2 regions of the Schaalia sp. HMT-172 genome follow, and region 1 is predicted to be linked to the other one. Evidence: riboswitches for the same ligand, from Rfam matches in the RefSeq annotation. Region 1 holds a riboswitch; the other holds the start of a gene.
What was found. Region 1 has a riboswitch for ZMP and ZTP ahead of purH (bifunctional phosphoribosylaminoimidazolecarboxamide formyltransferase/IMP cyclohydrolase). Riboswitches for the same ligand answer to the same signal wherever they lie in the genome.
Positions count from the first base shown of each region.

Region 2: another riboswitch for ZMP and ZTP. It lies ahead of glyA (serine hydroxymethyltransferase); the one in region 1 lies ahead of purH (bifunctional phosphoribosylaminoimidazolecarboxamide formyltransferase/IMP cyclohydrolase).

Region 1 is NZ_CP130058.1:591,081-600,979, reverse strand. It holds gene QU663_RS02400 (biotin transporter BioY) at 1-508, opposite strand, end outside; gene purH (bifunctional phosphoribosylaminoimidazolecarboxamide formyltransferase/IMP cyclohydrolase) at 657-2,498, opposite strand; ZMP/ZTP riboswitch at 2,523-2,607, opposite strand; gene QU663_RS02390 (DUF6350 family protein) at 2,683-4,017, opposite strand; gene sucD (succinate--CoA ligase subunit alpha) at 4,256-5,176, opposite strand; gene sucC (ADP-forming succinate--CoA ligase subunit beta) at 5,204-6,391, opposite strand; gene QU663_RS02375 (UvrD-helicase domain-containing protein) at 6,857-9,700, opposite strand; gene QU663_RS02370 (DUF1846 domain-containing protein) at 9,866-9,899, opposite strand, start outside.
Region 2 is NZ_CP130058.1:1,923,273-1,933,171, reverse strand. It holds gene QU663_RS08065 (fibrinogen-like YCDxxxxGGGW domain-containing protein) at 1-2,221, shown strand, start outside; gene QU663_RS08060 (fibrinogen-like YCDxxxxGGGW domain-containing protein) at 2,450-5,914, shown strand; gene QU663_RS08055 (WecB/TagA/CpsF family glycosyltransferase) at 5,920-6,696, shown strand; gene QU663_RS08050 (sugar transferase) at 7,525-8,220, opposite strand; ZMP/ZTP riboswitch at 8,529-8,614, shown strand; gene glyA (serine hydroxymethyltransferase) at 8,653-9,899, shown strand, end outside.

The sequences.
Region 1 (9,899 bases):
GCACGAAACCCTTCATGATGCCCTGCTCGATGGTCATGTGCGCGAAGGGAATCATCCACGCCAGGCCCAGGACGTACACGGAGAAGATGGATGCGAGGGCGGTCGGTGCCATGGTGAGCACGCGGCGGTCGGCGCCGCGCTGGGCGGCCAGGCCGGCGATCGCGGCGACCAGGAAATAGCCGAGGATGTAGCCGAACGAGGCGAAGGCCCAGCCGACGTTCGTGCCGGTGAAGACCGGTGCGCCCGCGATGCCGAGGAGAGCGTAGGCGGCGACGGAGACGAGGCCTCGGCGCGCGCCGAGGGTCGTGCCGACCGAGAGGGCACCGAGCGTGCCGAGCGAGACCGGCACGGGCGTGAAGGGCAGCGGGATCGAGATGCGGGCCAGCACGATCATGGCGATTGTTCCGGCTGCCACCAGGGCGAATTCGCGGGCGATAGTGCCACCGAGGCGGTCGGCGAGGACGCGGTTTTCGCGCGCGGCGGCGGGGGCGACGGTCAGCGTGGACATGCGGTGCCTTTCGACGGGGCCAACGGCCTTTTATTCAATAATTGAATTAGACACCGGTATCACTGCCCCTGTCAAGCACACCCGAGCACATCACAGGGGGCGAGCGCCGCACCGGCGCCCGCCCCCTGGGGCCCATGAGCGGGACAGATCAGTGCGCGAAGTGACGCGTTCCCGTCAGGTACATCGTGATGCCCGCAGCGTTCGCCGCATCAATCGACTCCTGGTCACGCACGGAACCACCCGGCTGGACGACCGCCTTCACACCCGCGTCGATGAGCACCTGCAGGCCGTCCGCGAAGGGGAAGAACGCATCCGACGCGGCAACCGCGCCGACGGAACGCTGCTCAGGAGCCTCTCCCACCACCTCGGACGCGCGAGCGCCACCCGCGCTGTCCACGGTGGAGGCCGCCGCGTCACCCGTCGAACGCGAGCCCAGCGTGTTCGCACGCTCAACCGCCAGCTTGCACGAGTCCACGCGGTTCACCTGGCCCATGCCCACGCCCACCGAGGCGCCATCCTTGACCAGCAGAATCGCGTTCGAACGCACCGCACGCACCGTGCGCCACGCAAACTCCAGGTCCGCCAGCGTCGCCTCGTCGGCGGGAGCACCAGCCGCAAGCGTCCAGTTCTCCGGCGAGTCTCCGGGCGCGTCGATATCGTCGCGCTCCTGGACCAGCAGGCCGCCGCTGATCTGCTTGAACTCGTACGAGCCGCGAACCGGGGGCTCGACCTGCAGGACACGCAGGTTCTTCTTCGCGCTCAGCACCTCGAGCGCGCCCTCCTCGTAATCGGGGGCAAGCACGACCTCGGTGAAGATCGGGACAATCTGGCGGGCCAGCTCCACGCTCACCGGGCGATTCACAGCGATGACGCCGCCGAAGGCCGACACGGGGTCGCAGGCGTGCGCCAGGCGGTGGGCCTCGGCCACATCGTCCGCCACGGCGATACCGCAGGGATTCGCGTGCTTGATGATCGCGACGCAGGGACGCTCATGATCGTAGGCGGCGCGCAGGGCCGCATCGCCGTCCGTGTAGTTGTTGTAACTCATGGCCTTACCGTGCAGCTGGCGCGCGTTCGCGATGCCCGGGGCCAGGGCCTCGTCGTCGGCCCCCTCGTCCTCGAAGGACTCGTCGATCTCTCGGTACACGGCCGCGCCCTGATGCGGATTCTCGCCGTAGCGCAGCGACTCCACGCGCTCGAACGCGTCGGCCACGAACACGGGCATGCCCGAGGCCTGCCCCTCCTCCTCGGTAGCCTCCACCACGTAGTCTTCCTCGGCCTGGTATCCCAGCGACTCCAGGAACGCCGCGTCCGAGGCATCCAGGTGAGACTCGGCGGCCTCGTCGAGGGTCTCGCGCACGTCCTCGAGATCCAGCTCGTCGGCGAACCATCCGGCGATCGCCAAGTCGTAGGTCGCCGTGTGCGCGAAAGCCTCGGCGGCCAGCGCGCGGCGCTGCTCAAGGGTGAAGCCCTCCCCCGCCACGGCCTCGGCCACATCCGCGTAACGCTCCGGGGACGTCACGACCGCGACCGACGGGTGATTCTTCGCGGCGGCTCGCACCATGGACGGGCCACCGATGTCGATCTGCTCGACGCACTCGTCGAAAGAAGCGCCCGACGCGACCGTGTCCTGGAAGGGGTACAGGTTGCACACGACCAGGTCAAACGCCTGGATCCCCAGCTGCGCAATCTGCTCGCGATGCGCGGCCTTACGCTGATCGGCCAGGATGCCGGAATGAATGAAGGGATGCAGGGTCTTCACGCGCCCCTCGAGCACCTCGGGGAAACCCGTCACGTCGTCGACCGGGGTGACGGCCACGCCGGCGGCCGCGATGCGGGCAGCCGTCGAGCCCGTGGACACAATCTCCACGCCGGCCTCGCCCAGCGCGCGCGCCAGGTCCTCCAAGCCCGTCTTGTCATACACAGAAATCAGGGCCCGCTTAATCGGGCGCACGTCAATGGGTTCCAGGTTGTCCAGCGAAACGGACATAGTTCCTCCAGGTTGAGAGCCAAACCCAGGCGCCCAGGCGGGCGACGCCTCGCGGGACATGCAGCCGCTCCCCGGTGGTCATCCACCCTCGCCAGTCGCGGCACCTCCAGTCTAGTTCAGGCCACAGCCCGCGTCAGCCACCCGCGGGCGTCGACCGCGTCACGATCACCCAGCGCGCCACCACTCACGCGCCGCCCTGGTCCCGGCCGCTCACCGGCTCCTCGCCCTCCTCGGCGACAACGCCCGCACCCTCGTCCGCGCCCTCCTGCGCGGGCTCGGCACCCTGCTCCTCCGGCTCCGCCCCGGCCTCGGCGCCCGCAGTTGTGTCCCCCGTCGCCGCGGGCGCGGAAGCCTCAGCCCAGGCCTCGTCCGCGCCGGACGCACAGTCGCCCTCCTCCCGATCGATCAACGAGGCCGTGGCAGCCTCACGGGACAAACGCTCAGCATGGCGACGACGCAGCGCCTCCCCCTCCGAACGCACACGCCCCGCGCCCCGACCAACCAACGCAAGCGTCGTCGGATGAGTCGCCAGCGTGATGATCAGCGCCGGCAGCGCGATCTCGAGCACGAGGGCGAGCGTCGCCCACCCCACGCGCGGACCCATCGACACCAGGCGCACCGAGCCCAAGCTCATCGTCGAACTCCACATCCACAGCGCAACCACCGACGCGAACACACACGAGGCCAACACCCCCTGCGCGCTCTGATGCAACACGTGCGAACGGCGGAAAAGACGCGACGACACCACGCCGAGCCCCACACCCAGCGCAATCGGAACCAGCACCACCCAATGACCCGGCGCCGTCTGCGGAACCATACCCAACAGCGGAATCGGCGGAATCGGACCCGGATCCACCACCGTCGGCGAATGCAGCGAATCCGTCGCCGTCATGAAACCAACACCCGACCACCAGGCCGCCGCCCACGCCATAACCGTCGGCGCGAACGCCACCTGCACGCCCACAATGAACGCCGTGTCCACACCCGAGGACGCACCGAGCAACTCCTGGATGCCACTCGCCCGACCCCACCCGGCCACAAGCGCAACCACAGCCGCCACCGACGACGCCGCGACGGTCGCCACCACAAGCAGGCCACCCATCTTGAAACCACCGGAAATCCAATGCTGCATCGTCGGCGCATCATGATCGCGCGAAAAACTCGACACCACGAACCACACCGAAGCGATCAGCGGAATGAGGACCGCCCCAATCGTGCCCGTCCACCACTGCGAACTCGCGCCCGACGTGCCCGACAAGAACCACGACGTCAACACGAAACCCGGAACCGCGAACAACGCCGACGACCGGGGAAAACCGGCCGTCGTGCGCAGCAGAATCCGCACGAGAACAATCAGCAGGGCCCCAACCAGCGTCGGAATAGCCCGGTAGGACACTCCCCCCGCCGCCGACGTTCCACCCATCACCGCGACCCACAGGTCGCCACCCAGGCCCAGCGCGTCACGCGGCGTCGTGTCATTCATCCACGTGTTCGAACGCAGCGACAGGAAGGCAACCATCGTCAGGACCGTCGTGATCGCCCAGCCCGCGAAGGCCGCCTCGATACCGGCCAAGACGCCGCGCGCCCACCCCTTGGGGACAGCAACGCGGATAGTCGCGCGGTCAGCAACGTAAGTCGTCGTGGTCCGCCGGGCACTGGGTACTTCTCTGATGCGCTCGCTCACACGCCAATGGTGACAGAATCAGCCCGGGGCCGCGACGCTGCGCGCCGACCCCGGGCCGATTCGTGCTGTGACGTTAGCGCGAGAGGATCTCGCGCGCGATCTGCGCCGTCTGCGAAGGAGTGCGTCCCACGCGCACGCCCACGGCCTCGAGCGCCTCCGCCTTCGCGGCGGCCGTGCCCGACGAACCGGACACAATCGCGCCCGCGTGGCCCATCGTCTTGCCCTCGGGGGCGGTGAAGCCCGCGATGTAGGCGACGACCGGCTTCGTCATGTTCTCCTGGATCCACGCGGCAGCGCGCTCCTCGGCGTCGCCGCCGATCTCGCCGATCATGATGACGAGGTCAGTGTCGGGGTCCGCCTCGAAGGCCGCCAGCGCGTCAATGTGGGTGGTACCCACGACCGGGTCGCCGCCGATCCCCAGGCACGTCGTGAAACCGAAGTCACGCAGCTCGTACATGAGCTGATAGGTCAGCGTGCCCGACTTCGAGACGAGGCCGAGGCAGCCCGGGCCCGTAATGTCCGCCGGGGTGATCCCCAGGTTCGCCTGCGCGGGCGAGATGATGCCCGGGCAGTTCGGGCCGATCAGGCGCACGCCCGCCGCGAGCGCGCGCTCGACGACGATGGTCGAGTCCTGGACGGGGATGCCCTCGGTGATGAGGACGATCGTCTCGATGCCCGCCTCGATGGCCTCCAGGGCGGCGCCCTTCGCGAAAGCCGGAGGCACGAAGATGACGGAAGCATTCGCGCCGGTGGCCTCGCGGGCCTCGGCGACCGTGCCGAAGACGGGGACCTCAACCTGGCCGTCGGTCACCTTGTCGGCGCCCGGGCCGTAGCCCTGCACGTCGAAGGTGACGGTCGTCCCGGCCTTGCGCGGGTTCGTGCCGCCCACGATAGCCGTGCCGGCGCTCAGCATGCGCTGGGTGTGCTTGCGGCCCTCAGCGCCGGTCATGCCCTGGACGATGACCCGGGTCTCAGAGTTGACGAAGATAGTCATGGGTGTTCTCCTGCGGTTCTCGGGTCGTTACTTCGACGGCGCCTGGGCTGCGAGCTCTGCTGCGCGCCTGGCTGCCCCGTCCATCGTTTCTTCCATGTGGACGAGCGGGTGCGCGGCCTGCTCGAGGATCGCGCGGCCCTCCTCGACCTTGTTGCCATCGAGGCGCACGACCAGAGGCTTCGAAGCCGCGTCGCCCAGCGTCTCGAGCGCGCCGACAATACCGCGGGCAACCTGGTCGCAGGCGGTAATGCCGCCGAAGACGTTGACGAACACGGAGCGAACCTGCTCATCGCCGAGGATGATGTCCAGGCCCTTCGCCATGACCTCGGCCGAGGCGCCGCCGCCGATGTCCAGGAAGTTCGCGGGCTTCATGCCGCCGAACTCCTCGCCGGCCATCGCGACCACGTCGAGAGTCGACATGACCAGGCCCGCGCCGTTACCGATGATGCCAACCTGGCCCTCCAGGCGCACGTAGTTGAGCCCGGCCTCCTTCGCGGCGGCCTCGCGCGGATCCTGCGCGGCCACGTCCACCAGCTCGGCGTGGCCGGAGTGACGGAAGCGCGCGTTGTCGTCAAGGGTCACCTTGCCGTCGACCGCCCACACGGAACCGTCGGGGCTGGAGACCAGCGGGTTAACCTCGACCAGCGTCGCATCCTCGTCGCGATAGACAGTCCACAGGGTCTCGAGGACGGGGGCGATCGCCTCGGCGGTCTCCTCGTCGAAGCCCGCTTCCTTGGCGATGTGGCGGGCCACCTCGGCGTCGATGCCGACGACCGGGTCCAGGGGGACGCGGGCCAGGGCCTCGGGGCGTTCCTTCGCGAGGGTCTCAATGTCCATACCGCCCTCACGCGAGCACATCGCCAGGTGGCGGCGGTTCGAGCGGTCCAGCAGGATCGAGAAGTAGTATTCGGCGGCGATGTCCGCGCCGGACGCGATCATGACCTTCTTGACGATGTGGCCCTTGATGTTAAGACCGAGGATCGCCTGAGCCTTCTCGTAGGCCTCGTCGGCGGTGTGGGCGAGCTTGACGCCGCCGGCCTTGCCGCGGCCGCCCGTCTTCACCTGAGCCTTGACGACCAGCAGCGAGGCCCCCTCAGCCAGGAGTTCACGCGCGCCCTCGCGCGCCTCGTCGGGGGTTGACGCCAGGCGGTAGTCGAGCACGGGCACGCCGCGCTCCTTGAACATCTGCCGGGCCTGGTACTCGTAGAGATCCACCTTATTCCCTCCGTTGAACGTGGTGTGGTCAGCGCAATAATTCTAACGTGCGACCGGCACGAACGCGCCATTTCCTCCCATTATCAAGGCTTGTCACGGCCTTGACCGGAACGCAATTTCGCTTTATCAACGCTTTGCGTTGCGGGGCGGATTGCTGGGGTCGCATGTCCCGCACGGGTCAGGCGTCGTCACATCGACAATCTGACGCCTCTCAATGCGGCATGACGGGCCCAGACAAATTTCGCACGTAATTTCCCTCGGTCATTTTTCGAGACCACCCGAAAACGTTGCAATTCCAACGACATGAATTCAAAATTTGAACTAATCGCAGGGGAATTACGTGCGAAATTGCTGATTGACAGCCACAACTGGGCTACCTGCAGCAAACCCGTCAGGACCACAGAGCCAGGCCGCCGCCCGGCACACAGCGGGGCCCCAAGCCCGAGCAGCGCCGGGAAGCCCGAGCTACGAAATCTTCTCCATCGGGGCCATGCGCACGAGCAGGCGCTTCTCGGCCATGCCGAAGCGGATGCGAGCCACGGTGCGCGGCCCCTCCCCCTCGACGCCGGTGACGGTGCCCGCACCCAGGGTCGCGTGCTTGACACGGTCCCCGACCTTGAGCGAGAGCACCGGCTTCTCCTCGGCGGGCTTGGCTGCGGGAGCCACGCCCATCCGGGTCACTGTGCGCGCGCCGGCCGTCTGCGCGGGCACGCCACCGCGCCCCGACCCGAAGGCACCGGCGTCGCGCTCACCCCACGGGTCGCGCCCCTCGGAGCGACGGGAGCGCCCATAGGCCCCGGAACCATAGGCCCCGGAACCATACGAACCCCCGTAGGAGGCGCGCATACGCTCCCCGGATGTGGCCGCGCGGCGCACGTCGAGGAGCTCGGCGGGGATGTCGTCGAGGAAGCGCGAGGGCGGCATCTCTTGCGGCGTCCCCCAGGCGCTGCGCACCGCCGCGCGCGTCAGGTAGAGGCGTTCGCGCGCACGCGTGATCGCCACATACGCCAGGCGGCGTTCCTCCTCCAGCTCGCTCTCATCCCCGAGGCTGCGCTGATGCGGGAAGGTGCCGTCCTCCATGCCGGTCACGAAAACCGCCGGGAATTCGAGGCCCTTCGCGGTGTGGACGGTCATGAGGGTGACCTGTCCGCCGCGCTCGCCTTCGGCGGGCACCTGGTCCGAGTCGGCGACGAGGGCGACGCGCTCGAGGAAGTCCGCGAGGGTCCCGCCGGGCGCGTCGGCCGCGAAGGCCCCGGCGACCGAGTGCAGTTCCGCCAGGTTTTCCACGCGCGAGGCATCCTGCGGATCCTCGCTGCGGCGCAGCTCCGCCAGGTAGCCGGTGCGGTCCAGGACCTCCTCGAGGATGTCGGCCTGGGATGCGCCGCGCGCCTCGGCGGCTCGAAGCGTCTCGATGAGCCCCCAGAAGGCGGCCGCGGACTTCGCGGCGCGGGCGGTGATGCCCAGGACCTCGGGCGCCGTCTCGGGCGCGCTCTCGGAGGGGACGGGGGACGAGGCCGGGGCCGCAGCCGCGCTCGAATCCGCAGCCACGCTCGCATCTGCACCGTCGCGAGCACCCGGGTTCTCCCCCGCCGCACCGCCCGAGGAAACGGAAACGGAAGAATCAGCCAAGGCCTCGTCCGTGGAAGCGGAACGGGCCAGCGCGTCGACGTCGATCCCCTCGCCCTCACCGGCGGGGCGCCCGGCGCGCAGCCACAGGTGGCGCAGGGCAGCGCCAAACGAGATGCCGTGGCGGGCGGCGTGCGCAGCGATGGCCTCTTCGGCCTTCGCGCCGATGCCGCGCTTGGGGACGTTGAGGACACGGCGGGCCGCGACCGTGTCGTCGGGGTTGGAGATGACCTGCAGGTAGGCCAGTGCATCCTTGATTTCGCGGCGCTCGTAGAAGCGCGTGCCGCCGACGACGCGGTACGGGATGCCCTGGCGCACGAGGAGTTCCTCCAGTGCGCGGGACTGCGCGTTCGTGCGGTAGAAGACCGCGATGTCGCCCCAGTCGACGCCCGAGTCCGCGAGGCGGTCGATCTCGCCGACGACGAAGCGCGCCTCGTCGTGCTCGGAATCGGCGGCGTCCAGCGTGATGAGCGCGCCGTCGCCCGAGGCCGTCCACAGGTTCTTCGCGCGGCGCCCCGTGTTGCGGGCGATCACAGCGTTCGCGGCAGACAGGATGTTCTGCGTCGAGCGATAGTTCTGCTCCAGCAAGATGGTGCGAGCGCCCGTGAAGTCGCGCTCGAACTCCTCGATATTGCGGATCGTCGCGCCGCGGAAGGCGTAAATCGACTGGTCGGAGTCGCCCACGACTGTCAGCTCGGCGGGCGTGACCCCATCGGACCCATCCCCCACGAGGGCGCGCACGAGGACGTACTGCGCATGGTTCGTGTCCTGGTACTCGTCGACCAGGATGTGCCGGAATCGCCGGTGGTAGTGCTCGGCGATCAGCGGGTTGTCGCGCAGCAGGTCGACCGTGCGCATGATGAGGTCGTCGAAATCCAGCGCGTTCGAGGCGCGCATGCGCTTGTCGTACTCGACGTAGGCGTCCGCGACGATGCGCGAGACCGGGTCTTTGCCAGCCGTCTCGGCGTAACGCTTCGGGCCGATCAGCTCGTTCTTCGCGTCCGAAATGCGCGCCGCCACCATCTTTAGGGTGAAGCGCTTAATGTCCACGTCCTGGGCTTTGAGGACCATCTGGATGAGACGCTGGGAATCCTGCGCGTCGTAGATCGTGAACGACGAGGACAGCCCCGCAGCCTCGTGCTCGTAGCGCAGCAGGCGCACGCACGCCGAGTGGAAGGTCGACACCCACATGCGGCGTGCGTCGTCGCCCACGAGGGCGCCCGCGCGCTCGCGCATCTCGGCGGCTGCCTTGTTCGTGAAGGTGATCGCCAGAATCTCCCCAGCCCGCGCGCGTCCAGTGGCCAGCAGGTAGGCGATGCGGTGCGTGAGCACGCGCGTCTTGCCGGAGCCCGCGCCGGCGAGGATCAGCAGCGGCGAGCCCGCGTGGGTGACGGCCTCGCGCTGGCGGTCGTTGAGGCCGCGCGTGAGCGACTCGGGGTCCACGCCGGGGCGGCGGGGTTCGCCCCACGCGGGCGCGGACGAGGCCGGGGCAGCCTCCCACGCGGAGGCCTCCCCCGAGCCCCCACCGGGGACGGCAATGTCGGGCCAGCCGCCGTCGTAGTCGGCGCCCAGCGCATCCTCCACGTCGAAGGCGGGCACCTCCGGCGGCACGTAGTCGTCCTGGCGGCCCCCATCGGGGCCGATCAGGAAACCAAGGTCAGGCAAAGAAGTCGCGTCACTCATCGTCTCCAAGCCTAAACCGCCCCACCCTCAGCTGCGGCACCCACCCCGGGTGGCGCCAGCCACGAACGGCCAGATGGGGTGGGCGGGCCGCGACAGGCGGTTCGCGACGAGGCCGGGGCCTCCCCGCGCTGATACGCGAAGGAAACCCCGGCCTCGTCGAAGCGATTACTTCTTGCGGTACAGCGACTTGGTCGCGTAC
Region 2 (9,899 bases), 1.2 Mb from region 1:
CCCCTCGTGGGATCTGAGCATTAAGAACGCCCTGCGCGGTGGCACGGTCAGCGTGCGCGCCCTCGACTACTACGACGGCTACGTCTACCTCGGCGGTGTCTTCACCCACCTCAGTGGCGGCGGGGTCTCGAACGTCTACGGCCGTAACGCGGCCCGCGTGGCCCTGAACGCACGCCCCGACCGTGCCTGGAACCCCGAGCTGAGCGGCTCCGTGCAGGCCGTCGCCGTCAGCGAGGACAACGGCGCCTTCTACGCCGGCGGACACTTCACCCGCGCCCATGGCAACGATCGCGCCTGGTACGCCGCCAAGTTCTCCACCGCGCCCGGCGCCGCGCAGGATACGAGCTTCGACTTCCAACCCTCCACCGTCAGCGCCGGGAAGTACCAGCAGACCATCTCCGCCGCGGGCAAACGCGTCTTCATTGGTGGCTCCGAGCACTCCCTCTTCGGCTACGACACCGGTACCAACCTGCGCACCTCGGGCTCCCTGATGCTCAGTAATGGTGGCGACCTGCAGGCCTCGACCATCTCCGCCAACGGCGTCATCTACGGCTCGTGCCACTGCTCCGACGGCTCCTACCAGGACAAGTACGACTGGGGAGTCAACGAGAACTGGTCGCGCATCGATGAGATCAAGTGGGTCGGCGCGTGGGACGCCACCACCGGCGAAAACCTGCACTGGACCCCCTTCGAGCTCTCCTCGCGCCGCAAGACCGGCGCATGGGCGCTCACGACCGACACCAACGGCAACCTGTGGGCCGGCGGCGACTTCACCCTGTCCTTCACCGACTCGACGCATAGCCAGTGGAACGGCGGCTTCGCCCGCTACGACAAGCGTGACAACGTCGCGCCCGAGGCCCCGACCTACCTGCGCACCTCCTCGGCCACGGCCTCGACCGTGACCCTCACCTGGGAAGGCGTCTCCGACGCGGTCTCCTACGAGGTCCTGCGCGACGATCGCGCCATCGGCTCCACCGAGTCGACCAGCATTGAGGTCCCGCGCGGCGGCGAGAACCGCTTCTTCGTGCGCGCCGTCGACGCCGCGGGGAACCGTTCGGCCACCACCCCGGTCTACGTTCCCCCGGCCTACGGCCAGGTCGATCCGGCCAACCCGGTCCTGCTGGACGCGGGAGCCACGTGGCGCTACCGCGCGGAGAACAGCCCCGCTTCCGAGGACTGGGCCCGCACCTCGTTCGACGACTCCCAGTGGCCCACCGGCGCCGCACCGCTCGGCTACGGCGACTCGCGCATCGCGACTGTCCTGGGCTCGAAGGACTCGCGCCCCGTCACTTCCTACTTCCGCAGCCACTTCCAGGTCGGAGACGCCAGCGCCATCAAGGGCGTGACCGTCAGGTACATGGCCGACGACGGCGCCGTGGTCTACATCAACGGCCACGAGGTCGACCGCACCCGCATGGGAAGCGGCACGGTCAGCTACCAGACCCGAGCGGATTACGCCCCCTCCTACAGCGCCGCCGTCGACTCCATGTCCGAGGTCTTCGTGCCCGCGGCCCTGCTGCACAGCGGCGACAACGTCATCGCGGTCGAGACGCACGTGAACTACATGCGCACCGCGACCGTTGGTATGCAGGCGTCGATCTTCCGAGTGGAGGGCACCCCGGACAATTCCGACTCCCATGAGCCCTCGCTGCCGGCGGAGCCCCAGAACCTCGGTGACGCCACCCAGCCGATCGACGTGCGCGGCATGACCTCGGGCGAGGTCATCCCCTCGGGCACCACCCAGTGGAACTACTGGACCTCGACGAGCGCGCCCGCCTCCGACTGGGCGACCACCGGCTCCCTGGCCGACTGGTCGCGCGGCGCCGGGCCCATCGGCTGGGGCGACGCGAACGCTGCCACCACCCTCGACATCGCGAAGAAGGACCGGGCCGTCACCTACTACTTCGCACGCGATATCGACCTGGGCACCATTACGCCCGCGACCTCCCTGGTCGTCAAGGTACGCGCGGACGATGGTGTCGTCCTGCGGATCAATGGGACCATCGTCGATACGAAGCGTATGTCGGATGGAAACATTACTCACACAACCTATGCGAACGAGGCGGTCACCGTCTCCAAGGCGTCCTCCGATCTGCTCGAGGTCTCCATCCCTGCGAGCTCCTTGACAGACGGGGTGAACCGCATCGGTGTTGAGGAGCATGTCAACTACAAGGGCACCGCGTCGATGACCTTCGATCTGACTGCAAACATGGTCAAATAATGCGACTATCGTGTCGCTTCGCGGCGGTTTGCGCGAGGTTGTCATCGCTTGACGCGATCCGCACTTCCTCGTGAAAATCTGTTGACAGGTGGAGCCCTCGCCCTCGCGGCGAGGGCTCCCTTATATGTGGTCAAGGACTCTAATTTTCCGCTAACCAAGTGGTTGAGTGACGGGGGTTTTCGTGACACTATTAGTGGTAACCATTAACGTGATACCTGTGAGGATCCGATGAAATTTCTCCGCCGCTGCCTCGCCCTCGGCCTGGCATCGATAACCGGTTTCGGAGTGCTTGCACTCAGTCCCGTCGCAGCTCAGGCTGCTGTTGACCCCCTCCACGACGGCCTCTCCGAGGCCACCGCGGCCGCCTCGTGCTGGGAGATCAAGCAGAACGATCCGCGCTCGGAAAACGGCACCTACTGGCTCCAGACGGCCACCATGGATGCCCCGCGCCAGTTTTTCTGTGACCAGAGCACGGACGGCGGTGGCTGGGTCCTCATCGGTCGAGGCCGTGAGGGCTGGGAGACGTGGAGCCAGGGTAAGGGTGACGAGTCCAAGCTCGCGACCCGCTCGCGTACCCCCGGCGACTTCGAGGTGATCCAGGCCTCCCACGAGACCGTCAACGGCCTGCTCGGCGGCACCAAGGTCTCCGACCTGGCCGACGGCGTCATGGTCCAGCGCGCCTGGAACTACCGCGGCACCGCCTACCAGACCGTGCGCATGCAGTTCCCCAAGATGAGTGACTTCATCTGGCCGTTCAAGAGCGCTCACCCCGTGAACGTCAAGTTCAACCGCGAGTGGTGGGTCAACGGCGGCATCGTCTGGTCGGGCTTCGGCACCAACACCGGCTGGGGATACGTCAACCTGACGGCCTCCCCCCAGAACAAGTACACGATGGGCTGGGGCTACGGGCCGCTGGCATCCTCGTGGTACGACACCTCCTCCTCGACGTCGTTCTTCCACCGCAACGGCTCCATCATTAACCCCTACGCCGAGGTCTACGTCCGCCCTGAGCTGCGCTCCACGGACTCCTCTTTCCGCGCCATCGGTGATGGCGGCACCGCGGCCGAGACCCAGAAGGCCTCCGTCTCCGAGTACGCCGCCCCCACCATGTGGGGTGTGACCGGTAACCTGAACGGCTCCATCCAAGAGGGCAACATTCAGGTCCAGGCCTTCGAGCAGATCGGCTCGACCATGTACGTCGGCGGTAACTTCACCGGCGTCCAGAAGGGCAAGAACGGTTCGGCGATCACCTCCAACGGCCTCGCCGCCTTCGACGCGACCACGGGAGTGTGGACCGGCCAGACCTTCGACTTCAACAACCAGGTGAAGGACCTCGTCGAGCTGCCCAGCGGCAAGCTCCTCGCCGTCGGTGACTTCACCAAGGTCAACGGCGAAACCCACGTGGGCACCGTCCTCATCGACCCCGCGACCGGGCAGATCGACCCCTCGTGGAACCTCCAGGTGCGCAACGGCAGCGGCGGGCGCGTCAGCGTGAAGTCCGCGAAGGTGATCGACGGACGCATCTACTTGGCCGGTGCCTTCACCCACCTGTCGGGCAACGGCGTTTCCTCCGTCTACGCCCGTAACGCCGGGCGCCTTGACCTGAACGGCACACCCGACCGCTCCTGGAACCCCGATATCAACGGCACCGTCATCGATATCGACGTCGACGAGGCCGACACGTACCTCTACGCGGCCGGATTCTTCACGCGTATCCACGATCGCGTCGCCGAGAACGCCGCCCGCGTCGAGACGTCCGCGGGTGCCACGCTCGACCAGTCCTGGTCCTTCCGTCACTCCTACCTGATCGGCAAGTACCAGCAGGCGGTGACGGTCGGTAACGGCCGCGCCTACTTCGGTGGCTCCCAGCACTCGCTGTTCGGCTACAACACGTCCGACATGACCCGCACCTCCGGGTCCATCACGATGCAAAACGGCGGCGACCTGCAGGCCACGACGCGCTCCGCCACCGGAGTCATCTACGGCTCGTGCCACTGCTCCGACTTCACCTTCCAGGACGCCTACCACTACCTGGCGCTCGGTAACACCTGGACCCGCGCCGACGAGATCCAGTGGGTCGGCGGATGGGACGAGGCCACCGGCCGCCAGCTCGGCTGGACCCCCTACCGCCTGTCCTCCCTGCGCTCCACCGGCGCGTGGTCCCTGGAAATGGCCGACGACGGCGCCCTGTGGGCCGGCGGCGACTTCAACTACTCCTACACCTCCAAGACGGACGGGCAATGGTCCGGTGGCTTCGTGCGCATGCCCGCCCGCAACGCCACCGCCCCCGCGGTGCCCGCCAACCTGCGCGCCTCCGACGGCAACTCCCAGCAGGTGACCCTCAAGTGGTCCTCTGTGCCGGGTGCCGACTCGTACCAGATCCTGCGCGATGACCGCACGATCGCCACCACGACCTCGACGTCCGTCACCGTGCCCCTGGGCGGCAACAACCGCTTCTTCGTGCGCGCCGTCGCCTCCGACGGCCTGGTCGGCGCCTCGACCCACGCCTACGTGGTCGACTCCAACGGCAAGCCCGACCAGTCCGACGACGCGACCCTGCTCGTCGACGAAGACGCCACCTGGGCGTACCACTGGTCGACCGACGCGGTCGCGAGCGACTGGGCCCAGACCTCGTTCGACGACTCCTCCTGGAGCCGCGGCACCGCCCCGATCGGCTACGGCGCGACCGGACTGGGCACCGTCCTCAAGCCCGGCGCGGCCAAGACCCGCCCCATCACCACCTACGCGCGTACCACCTTCACGGTCGCTGACCCCTCCGCCATCGGCGGCGTCAACGTCGCCGTGACGGCTGATGACGGGGCCGTGGTCTACGTCAACGGAACCGAGGTCGTGCGTCAGCGCATGAGCGAGGGCGCCGTCGACGGCTCCACCTACGCCTCCGCCTCGGTGTCGAGCGCCTCCGCACGCGCCGACCGACAGCTGGTCTTCGTACCCGCGTCCTCGCTGGTCGCCGGCACCAACACGCTCGCCGTGGAAACCCACCTGAACTACCGTTCCAGCTCCTCGATGAGCGTCGATGGCACGGTCAAGGTCGTCGCCAAGGGCGCCGAGCCCACGCCCGAGCCGCAGCCCGAACCCGAGCCGCAGCCCCAGCCGCAGCCCGACGAGCCGATCGTGCCCGACCCGGACAAGCCGCTCGAGGTCCTCGACGTCTCCGGCGTCAACTTCGGTGAGTTCCTGCCCACCGGTATGTATTGGAACTACTGGAACTCCAAGGACAACCCGGGCGCCGACTGGAACTCCACCGGCGACCTGTCCAAGTGGAAGCATGGCGCCAGCCCGCTCGGCTGGGGCGACCGTGACGCCGGTACCCCCTTCGACCTGGCCCCCTCCGACCGCGCGATCACGAACTACTTCGCCCGCGACGTCAACCTCGGTACCATCAGCGCCGACTTCGAGCTCACGCTCAATGTCCGCGCCGACGACGGAGCCGTTGTCTACATCAACGGAACCGAAGTCAAGCGCATCAACATGCCGGAAGGAACCATCACCCCGAACACGAACGCCAAGTCCAACGTCTCGCTGGGCACGGCCAAGAACAACCTCCAGACCATCACCGTTCCGCGTGATCTCCTGAAAGATGGTGTCAATCGCATCGCGGTCGAAGAGCACGCGAACTACGCTGGAGCTGTGTCCGTTTCCTTCGATCTCAAAGCAAGCCTGCTGAGGTAATCGACATGACTCACCAGTCGCCCAACGCTGGCGGCCTCGACCAGAGCGAGGCCGCCAGCGCGGTCGGCGCCAGCGCTGACGATCCTGCCTTCGACGCGATGGCGCAGCGCGTGCTCACCCGTGGGCACGCCACCACGTGGCTCAACCACTGGTCGCTGCTGCACGCCGACTTCCGTGCGTTGGCGCGCATGAACACCGTCGGTTTCGACGGCACGCTCTTGCAGATGCGACTGCGCGCAGCCGGACACGAAGTGGCTCGCACGTCGGCGGACCTTGTCCTGCCCCACGTCTTCTCTCGCCTTGACGACGGCACTCGAATCACCCTGATCGGTGCCGTTCCCGAGGCCGGCGAGGCGGCAGCGCAGCGCCTGGAGCGTTTCGACGTCCAGGTCATCGACGGCTACGACGGACTGCGCCGCTTCAAGGCGCAGCCTTCCGTACTGGCAGACTTCGACCCCCGGCTCGTCATCGTGGGCCTGGGCGCTGGCTTGCAGGAGGTCGTCGCCTCGGTCGCACTCGGGCTCGTGCCCGAGGCATCCGTGTGCACGGCGGGCGGATGGATCGACCAGTACGCGCGTGCAGCGGACAACTACTTCCCGGACTGGGTGCATGCCGCCCGCCTGGGCTGGGCGTGGCGCATCGCGCACGAGCCCAAGCGTTTGACGAAGCGCTACACGGTCGAGGCCCTCGACTTCATCGCTCACGCGCCGCAGCTCGTGAGCCGCCTTGAGGCGATGGGCTCCTTCTTCGATCTGGGGCTCGCCGTGAGTCGCCAGGCCTGAGCAGGGCGCTCCGCCCGCGCGTGTGAGCGGCAGGGGCGGGCCGGACCTTGTGTGGTCCGGCCCGCCCCTTTTGTATGCTCTGTGGGCCGTGCGTGGCGGAGGTCCGCCCGGTGGGTGCGTGCGTTGGGTGCCAACCCTAGAATCCGGCCGCCCTCGGGCCGCCAAGGGGGAATTGCAGCATGAGAGCCTCGACACGCCGGCGACACGCCGATACGCAGCGTCCTCTCGGTCAGGAGTCTGGGAGTGCAGGGGTACCTTCAACGTCCGGCTGGTCTGTCGTGAAGGGAGCCCGTAGGGGCAAAAGCAGCAGGTCAGCAGGTCAGTGTTCGCTCGATTGGGGAGCCCTGCGATCGGGGCCGGGGGTGTGTCTTGAGACGTCCCTCATGTTTGGGGAATAACCGTTATCTGATGATTGACAGTGGTGTTGAACGCCTCAGTTTCGGCCTCACGCTCTCGAAGCTGTCAAACATGTGACCGCCCGCGCAGCACGAATTACTCTCTCGCTGCACTGCCGGCGCGTCCACGAGTGAGCCTCTGGCGGCCCGGAGGGCGGCGCCGCACGCCTGTGAGGCGAGCTGTAGGGTTGAGTGCCCCTCTGCGGCCGGTGGGTGGCGAAGAACGCCGCGGTGATCGCCGCCCACGCAGTGTCTCACAGCGCGGGGGACGGAAGGGTGCCGCGGTCGTCCATGCCGCCGTGAAGGGCGCGGATACGGCTCGCGACGGCACCCGAGGGAACGGGCATCAAGCGCAGGGCATCAAGCGCAGAGAAAGGGTGAGGCCCGAGCCGGATGGCTCGGGCCTCACCCAATCACACACACGCAGAAAGAATCAGTAGGCCCCCTCGTGACGCAGCAGAGCGGGAACCGTCTGCAGCATGATCCACGCATCGAGCGTGAGGGAACGGTGCTGGGCGTAGGACAGGTCCAGGTGGACCGTCTCATCCCAGGAGAGGTTCGAGCGGCCCGAAATCTGCCACAGGCCGGTGATGCCCGGACGCACGGCGAACTTGCCCATGACGCGAGGCTCGTACTGAGCGACCTCGCTGGGGAGCGGGGGGCGTGGGCCGACGAGAGACATGTCACCGCGAAGAACGTTGAAAAGCTGGGGAAGCTCGTCAATCGAGGTCTTGCGCAGGAAGGCGCCGATGCGGGTGATACGGGGGTCGTTAGTCATTTTGAACATGATCGAATTTCCCGCGCTGGAGTCGGCCTCGTTGGCCTCCACCAGGGAGGCCTTCATGGCCTCTGCGTCCACTCGCATGGTGCGGAACTTAAACATGGTAAAAGTCGTCCCGTTGAGGCCCACGCGCTCCTGCGTGAAGAAGGCGGGACCTCCGTCGTTCAGGCGCACCGCCAGGGCGACGATGATCCAGACCGGGGTCAGCAGAATAATGCCCAGAAGCGAGGCGAAAATGTCGCACATCCGCTTGATCGCGTTGTCGGCGGACGCGGCAAAATCCGACGCATGCTCGAGCGCGAGTGCCGTCGATGCGGCGCGTGCAGTTGGCTTCGTCAAAGTTGTCATCTGTGCGTCTTCCTTCTACTTCCTCAAACTCAAATACTGTAGGTCGGTTAGAGGGAGCTTTTCCCTCCAGATCGGGATATTTACCGAGTAAATAACCCTTGTGCGCCTCAGTCACCGTTAGGTGTTAACCCTAGTCTATCCATACGGTTAACTTATTTGCTAACCAAAGGGTTAAGTACAAGCGAAAATGGGCTGTGATTTCCTACACCGGAGCGGTCTCGCAGTGTGGCCAAAGATCTCTGATGACCAAGTGGTAGCTTCCTGACATGGTGGAAGAATGCGCAGCTAAACGCCACGAGATAGACTTGAAGACGTGTCGTGACTGGCGATTGAGGTGGGCAACCACCGGGGAGCGACGCATCGGCATCGATAGCCGCCCGCCTGGGCTACAAGTTGCTGTTATCACAATCGAATGATCAACAGGAGAACCCGATGGATTCCCTCAACGACATGACGCTGGCGCAACTGGACCCCGAGATCCAGGCAGTGCTGGACTCCGAACTGGAGCGTCAGCGCGGCACCCTCGAGATGATCGCCTCGGAGAACTTCGTTCCGCGCGCCGTTTTGCAGGCGCAGGGCTCGGTCCTCACGAACAAGTATGCGGAGGGCTACCCGGGTCGCCGCTACTACGGCGGCTGTGAGTTTGTGGACGTCGCCGAGTCGCTCGCGATCGAGCGCGCCAAGCAGGTTTTCGGTGGCGACTACGTCAATGTCCAGCCCCACGCGGGAGCTCAGGCCAACGCGGCCGCGCTGATGGCGATGGCGAACGTCGGTGACCCTATTCTGGGCCTGTCCCTGGCCCACGGTGGCCACCTCACCCACGGCATGCGCCTGAACTTCTCGGGTAAGAACTATCGTGCAGTCGCCTATGAGGTGGATCGTGAGACGATGCGCATCGAACCCGAAAAGGTGCGTGAGGCCGCCCTGGCGGAGCGCCCGCGCGTCATCATCGCCGGCTGGTCGGCCTACCCTCGTCACCTCGACTTCCAAGCCTTCCGCGATATCGCGGACGAGGTCGGCGCCGCCCTCTGGGTTGACATGGCGCACTTCGCCGGCCTCGTGGCCGCCGGCCTGCACCCGAACCCCGTTCCCTACGCCGACGTCGTCACGACGACGGTCCACAAGACCCTGGGCGGGCCTCGTTCCGGCATGATCCTCTCCTCGCGCGGCGAGCAGTGGGGCAAGAAGCTCAATTCTGCCGTGTTCCCCGGCCAGCAGGGCGGCCCCCTCATGCACGTGATCGCCGCGAAGGCCATTGCCATGAAGGTCGCTCAGACCGAGGAGTTCAAGGATCGCCAGCGCCGCACGCTCGAAGGTGCGCAGATCCTGGCCGAGCGCCTGGGCGCCGACGACGCCAAGAATGCCGGTATCAAGCTGGTCACCGGCGGCACCGACGTCCACCTGGTCCTGGTCGACTTGGTCGAGTCCGAGCTCAACGGCCAGCAGGCCGAGGATCTGCTGCACGAGGTCGGTATTACGGTCAACCGCAACGCGGTGCCCTTCGACCCGCGTCCGCCGGCCGTCACCTCGGGCCTGCGCATCGGCACGCCCGCCCTGGCCTCGCGCGGATTCGACGCGGAGGACTTCGCGGAGGTCGCGGATATCATCGGCACGACGCTGACGCAGGGTGCCTCCGGCGGCAACGTTGAGGTGGATGCGCTGCGCGCCCGCGTCAAGAA